2 linked regions of the Longibacter salinarum genome follow. The protein of the gene in region 1 interacts with the protein of each later gene in a pairwise test. Links are inferred from orthologs where the notes say so. Each region holds a gene or a part of one and is shown on either strand. Other genes may lie near its edges.

Region 1 (4,082 bases):
GCCGACGTGCGCGTCGTCGCCCGCAAAGATCATCTGTGCTGCGCCCAGCAGGCCGACCTCATTTCCCATCTCCTCTCGTTCGATTCGGAGTCCCTCTCGGAGTGCTGTGGCTACGTAGCGGCGGAGCGCCTCCCGGGCGGAATCCAGAATGTAGTCTCCCGCCGCCGAAACGCCACCGCCAACGACAATGACACGGATGTCGAGAAGGTTGACGGCAGAGCCGAGGACGCAGCCCAACTTGTGACCGACCCAGGCGAAAATGTCGCGAGCAGCTGTATCACCGGCCTCCGCCGCATCGAACAACACCTTCGGGCTGAGGTCGCCCAAGTCCTCGCCGGCAAGATCGTAGACCTTGCTGTCCGGGTAATTGATGAGGTGATACCGTGCGTGCCGGGTCAGGAAGTTTTGGCCCGCGTACGCTTCGATTGCGCCGGCAACACCGGAATTGGCCACCGGGCCTTCATAGTCAATCGTCATGTGGCCGATTTCACCGGCAGCGCCCGTACTGCCGCGAAACATCCGGTTTTGATAAATGATCGCGCCACCGACGCCCGTCCCAAGCGTAGCCATGATGAACGAGTCGTGCGGCTGACCGGCCCCGTGGTAGGCAGAGCCAAGGGCGGCAACGTTGGCATCGTTCTCGACGATGACCGGACGTTCGCCAGCAACCTCTGAGAGTTCATCGCGCAAATTGACATGCTCCCAGCCCGGGAAGTTCGGAGGATTGCTGACGGTCGTTCGCTCCCAATTGATCGCTCCGGGAGAGCCGATGCCAACACCGACGACAGATCCTGGAGCTTCTTTTATCAGCTCTTCCACCGTTTCCACAATTCGAGCAACGACGCGGTCGGGGCCGGTCGCTGCTTCCGTCGGGTGTTGAACAGACGAAACAACGCCATCGTCACGATGGACGAGGGCGGCTTTGAGATTGGTGCCTCCAAGGTCGATGCCGACGGCAAATTCGCTCATGCGCGGGGGCGCGTCAAAATATTAGATTAGATAAAGCAACCGGCAGAACCGGACGAGTCTACTTCCGCTCGATGCGGTACACGGTTTCGCCCGGACGGATCATACCGTAGTCCTCTCTCGCAATTTGTTCGACGGTCTGATCCGACAGCGGCTCTGCGAGCTGCTCGCGGAGTTTTTCCGTCTCGCGCATCAAGCGCGCATTCTCCTGCGTGAGCTGCTCGAGTTCGGCATGCCATTGATACCGCTGTAGCAGGCTATGGCTGTCGAAAAACAGAATCCATAGCACGAGAAAGGCACCAGCGCCAACGAGCAACCAGCGGCGAAGGCTGGAAAGAGAAAGCGGAAAGGAGAGAGACATAGCCGTGCAGATGCTGCAGAAAAAACGCCCTGCGGCCACTTTGCGTTTGGCCGCAGGGTAGAAGTCGGTTAGGCCGATACGTGGAATGCATCGAGGCCGGGGTAACGTGCTGCTGTGCCCAGCTCTTCTTCTATACGGAGAAGCTGATTATATTTTGCGATCCGGTCGCTGCGGCTCGCCGATCCCGTTTTGATCTGTCCCGTACCGAGGGCAACGGCGAGATCCGCAATCGTTGTATCGGCTGTTTCACCGGATCGATGGCTTACGACGGCCGTGAAGTGGTGATCGTGCGCCCGCTGGATTGCGTCGATGGTCTCGGTAAGCGTCCCGATCTGGTTCGGTTTGATCAGGATGGAGTTCGCGCATCCCTCGTCAATACCACGCTGCAGGCGCGTCGTGTTGGTGACGAAGAGATCATCACCGACAAGCTGGACGCGGTCGCCGATGGCATCCGTAAGCTTGCGCCAGCCATCCCAATCGTCTTCGTCCATCGCATCTTCGATCGAAAGGATGGGGTAGCGATCGACCCAATCTGACCAGTAGGCAACCATGTCCTCTGCGGACCGCGGATTGTCGGGGTCACTTTTCCAGAAGACGTACTGACCGTCTTCATACATTTCCGCGGTGGCGGGGTCGAGGGCGATGAATACGTCCTCGCCTGCTGTGAATCCGGCTCGTTCCACAGCATCGAGAATGACCTCGATGGCCTCTTCGTTCGACCCCAGGTTCGGGGCGAATCCGCCCTCATCCCCGACGGCCGTGCCATAGCCACGATCGTGCAGAACCTTTTTGAGCGTGTGGAAGACCTCAGCCCCCATACGCAGTGCCTCCGCGAACGTATCTCCGCCGACGGGAGCAATCATGAACTCTTGCATGTCGACGCTATTGTCAGCGTGACGTCCGCCGTTGATGATATTCATCAGCGGGACGGGGAGCGTTCGAGCACCTGCTCCACCGAGATAGCGGAAGAGGGGGAGTCCAACGGTGGCCGCGGCCGCCTTTGCTGCTGCAAGGGAAACACCCAGCGTCGCGTTGGCTCCGAGGGCCGACTTGTTATCCGTACCGTCAATGTCAAGCAAGCGCTTATCGAGCGCGATCTGATTTAAGACGGACAGTCCGGCGATTTCAGAGGCTATCGTCGTGTTGACATTGGCAACCGCCGTGAGCACGCCCTTTCCCATGTATCGATCGGTATCGCCATCGCGAAGCTCGACGGCTTCGTACGCTCCAGTGGAGGCACCACTTGGAACAGCAGCGCGGCCGAGAACACCCTCGTCCGTAGTGACATCTACTTCGACGGTCGGATTCCCACGACTATCCAGGATTTGCCGGGCGGTAACACGTTGGATAGAGGCCATATGCGGAGCGTTTCTAGGTGGCAGAAGAGGATCAATACACGTGGAAGGTAAATACGGGATCGCCTCCTGAAAATACAAGCAGATCGGCTCTGATGCCCGGCTAACGAAGGGGTTTTCGTCGAACGCTCGTTTTCCCGGGTGTGCACCCGCCTTGTGCAACCGCTTTTTGCGCAGTCGACGTGCTTGCAGAGCCCGCCGACGACGGCAGTTTAGGCAGGACGCAGGCGGATTGGTTATGGTTGGTTTGAACAAAAAAACCGGCAGACCCCGAAGGATCTGCCGGTGACATCGGGCGAGTAGCACCCGGATGGTATGTTGCCTTAGGCCATTTTAGGCCGGGTCACGCACGGTGGTTGTCTCGTTGATCCACGAGTAGCAGCCATAATCGATACGGACGCTCTGGCCAACTTCCCACTCGTCGACGTAGAAAATGTCTTCCTGCGTCGGCATGTATTGGCTATAGGTCCGGATGTTATTGTTGGCCTGCTGCTCAAGTGACGGGTCAACTTGCTTGGCACGCTGGTACATGTCGAGAGCGAGCCAGTACACCGCTTTGTCTTTCCGGCTCATCTTGCTGCCGCCGCATTCGGAGACAGCGGAGACGTAGACATCGCCGATGGCCATGTACGCCTTACCAAAGTCCGACTGCGCGCTAATGGCCTTGCGGTAGTAGCGGCGGGCCTGCGGGAGATCGCCAGTACGACGCTTGGCGGTTCCCATGTTGAAGTAATCCGTCGCGTTGAGTTCGGCACCAGCCGCCATGGCCTTCTCGTATGTAGAGAATGCCTGGGTCGGGCGGCCGTCCGTCAACTGCATCTGGGCAATCGATCGGTACGTCTCGGCTGGCAGGTCACCCGCTTGCAGTAGCTTCTCCGCGAGCTGCGACGCCTCCTGAATGTAGCCCTGGTCGGTCAACGCCTTGAAGAGCTTCTTCTGCGTCTCCAGGTCGCCCGGATTGTTTTCGAGCTGCTTCTTCAGGAAGTCGATCTGCGCCTGCGGGTTCTTGCCGAAGATGTCTTCGCGGGCCGAGGAGAGGATTTTCTGTACATCCTCATCGCTTCCACGCTTTGCCTGGACTTTGTTCATAAACTCGAGCGCTTCGTTCTGCTTGTTTGCTTCGGCGTAGCGCTGGATCACCTGGTTGATGTAGTACGGGTCGATCCGGTCCGGAGCCAGCTCAAATGCTTTCTCATAATGGTATGGCGCGGACTTCAGGCCCTCAACCTCGCTAGGAACCATGTCTCCGTGCATCTGAAGGAACCGGCCTTTCTCGATTTCCCACTTGTACTTATCGTAGGACAATCCGGCCGCTTCCATTTTCTCAGGAGCGGTGCGAAGAATCGTTGCCGCAGTGTCGATGTAGGCGCGCTGCGTTGCCTGATCGTCTGTCTGTTCTG
Region 2 (2,756 bases), on another replicon or contig:
GCAAGCCCGCTTTCCCTCATCCCCAAAGCTCATACCCCAAACCTCACATCTCACCCCTCACAGTAATTCTTTTGCGTTCCCAACAGACATGCCTGTGAGTGCGCGGCTTTTGCGCCAGAGGCGGGCGGCCGTTTTTTCATTGAACGCCGCGATGGCTGGCTTTGCCTTCTCGGTACCGTTGAAGTACTGCCCGGTCACGCCGTTCACGTCCGGCGACGCCGCAAGATAGAGCGGTCCCTCTGCGCCTGTCTCCGGTGAGTCGTAGAACCAGGAAAAGAAGCGAGCGACGCGGGAGAGCCAGTCGGATCCGCGCCAGATGTTGGTTGAGACGACGCCCGGATGAACACAGTTGGCCGACACGCCTGTGCCGTGAAGACGACGCGCGAGCTCATGGGTGAACAGCATGTTGGCCAGCTTCGACTGGCCGTACGCGCGGAACCCGGAGTAGCTGCTTTCGCCATGGAGGTCGTCGAAGTCGATCCGGGCCCCGCGATGGGCTTCTGAGCCGACATTCACGATGCGCGCCTCGCCATGAGAGCGGGCGGTATCGATCATCGTGTCGATAAGGATGTGCGTCAAGAGGAACGGCGCCAGGTGATTGACGGCCAGCGTCGTCTCCATTCCGTCCCCGGTTTCGATGCGCTCGCCCATGAACACCCCGGCGTTGTTGACCAGCACGTCGATGCGGTTGTAAGACGCGTCAAGCCGCTCGCCCAATGCGCGGACATCCGACTGCAAGGATAGATCGGCAAGGTGGAGATCGACGCGGTCGTGACCGCAGGCGGCGAGAATCTCCTCTCTCGCCTGTGCACCACGACGTTCACTCCGGCATACCATGGCAACGCGAGCGCCCTGCGTCGCCAGCCCGAGGGCTGTCGCTTTTCCGATCCCGGAATTCGCGCCTGTGACGATACAGACGTGACCCGTGAGGTCCTTCAGTTTCATAATGGTCCGTCCCCTGAGGGAAGGGTACGCAGAACGGGAGGTTATACCAAATCCAAATTCGAATGTCGGGGTCTGCTTCGTTCGCCCGGGTGATTCAAACCGCAGAAACAAGCATGGATCGTTCCCATCGACGCCTTTTTACCCTTTCTCGACGGAACCATCCCCAGCGGCCGAGGCATGGCATCCGGACAGCGTCATTTGGATTCAGTATTACACCTTGAGGGTGAGTGCGCTCCGGAATGCTTCGATGTTCTCTTCAACCGATCCGTCGCCACCAAAGACGGCGCTTCCTGCCACGAGGACATCGGCCCCAGCCTGCACGAGTTGCAACGCGTTCCCCGGCTTGACACCGCCATCCACTTCCAGCCGGGCTTTCGAACCCAGGGCATTCAGCTGACGACGGAGACGCTGGATTTTGGTTGTTGATTGCGGGATAAACGCCTGTCCACTGAAGCCCGGATTCACCGACATGACGAGGACGAGATCGACCATCGGTAGGATGGCCTCCAGCTGTCCGAGGGGCGTGGCCGGGTTGAGTGCGACTCCCGCCCGGCAACCCGCCTCCTGAATCTGCTGGACCACACGGTGGAGGTGAGAGCACGTCTCGGCATGCACGGTAATCACGTCGGCGCCCGCATCCGCAAACGCGTCGATGTAGCGCTCCGGATTCTCGATCATGAGATGCACGTCGACCGGTGCATCGTACTCCTCCGCCACCGGATGAAGCGCCTCAATGATACCCGGACCGATGGTTAAATTGGGGACGAAATGTCCATCCATCACATCCATGTGAAGCCAATCGGCCCCGGCATCGAGGGCTTCGCGGGCCTGAGCTTCGAGCCGTCCGTAGTCGGCGGCGATCATCGAGGGAGCAAGAGCGGGCATGTCGGGGGCGAGCATGAAACGCGAAACGAGTGGCAGGGAAGACGTTCGCTGAGGAACGGCCGTCAGCGGATGTCGATCAGCAGATACCGAAAGGGACCGCAAGCACTGACACGGCCAAGGCTCTTCTTATCTGCTATCGTACAATAAGCGTGCGGGAACGCTCCTTTCCCAAACAAACCGTTTAGGTTTCGGTGAAACGTGCGTTACGAGGCGAAAAAGCGGGTCCTTTCGAGCCCTTTGCACAGGGAAAATGGACAGAGCCTGCCAATTTTACACGCGAACCGGGCGGCCGGCTGCGATTTCGAATGGGCGATACCTAGCTTGTCGCGGTCGTGCTCCGAACTGTCGTTGATCCTCTACCTGTAGCCATGCCTCAACTCCTTCAGGCGGTTCGCCAGAAAATTCCGGCCGACCCAGACGTAATGCTGGCGGGTGTGGCCTCCGTGATCGCCGGCGTTTTCGTCGCCCTTATGATCAGGCTCAATGCAACGCTGGGCGAACACGTTGGCGTGCTGGAAAGCTCCTTCCTCGTCCACCTCGTCGGGACGGTGTTCGCTGCGCTCCTCGTTCTGCCACGCAGCGGCCCCCTGCTACCTTCGCGTCTCCGCTCGGCTCCGCGCTACACATTTCTCGGCGGCGTGCTGGGCGTCGCCATCGTGATGCTCGCCAACATCGTCGTTCCGGTCCTCGGCGTGGCGCTCACGCTCTGCCTGTCGGTGGCCGCGAACCTCGGCTTCTCCACAATCTCCGATCACTTCGGCTGGTTCGGGCTCCCCCAATTCCCTGTGTCGAAGCAACGACTGCTCGGTCTTGCCCTCGTCATCCTAGGTGTCGTCCTCGTCGCGTTCGGCTAACCCCGTCCCGCTGCCCTCCCGGAAGCTCCTCTGCATGTTCTACCTGCTCGCCCTACTTAACGGCGTCATCGG

Evidence for each region. The genes of interacting proteins can lie anywhere in the genome.
Region 2: the proteins of eno (region 1) and rpe interact in binary tests that used the Escherichia coli proteins (3 or more experiments, as listed by UniProt). The link is inferred for Longibacter salinarum from one-to-one orthologs.

What each region holds. Positions count from the first base shown.
Region 1 is NZ_PDEQ01000003.1:278,427-282,508, forward strand. The notes cover bases 541-3,490. They hold eno (phosphopyruvate hydratase), read right to left. Parts: upstream 2,686-3,490; coding sequence 1,396-2,685; downstream 541-1,395. Other genes in these bases: CRI94_RS07490 (ROK family protein), read right to left, coding at 541-969; CRI94_RS07495 (FtsB family cell division protein), read right to left, coding at 1,028-1,327; CRI94_RS07505 (tetratricopeptide repeat protein), read right to left, coding at 3,016-3,490. Outside these bases: more of CRI94_RS07490, read right to left, coding at 1-540; more of CRI94_RS07505, read right to left, coding at 3,491-4,082. UniProt on the Escherichia coli protein: Catalyzes the reversible conversion of 2-phosphoglycerate (2-PG) into phosphoenolpyruvate (PEP). It is essential for the degradation of carbohydrates via glycolysis.
Region 2 is NZ_PDEQ01000007.1:107,201-109,956, reverse strand. It holds rpe (ribulose-phosphate 3-epimerase), read right to left. Parts: upstream 1,846-2,756; coding sequence 1,156-1,845; downstream 1-1,155. Other genes in the region: CRI94_RS13835 (DMT family transporter), read left to right, coding at 2,719-2,756; CRI94_RS13840 (DMT family transporter), read left to right, coding at 2,199-2,684; CRI94_RS13850 (SDR family oxidoreductase), read right to left, coding at 58-945. UniProt on the Escherichia coli protein: Catalyzes the reversible epimerization of D-ribulose 5-phosphate to D-xylulose 5-phosphate.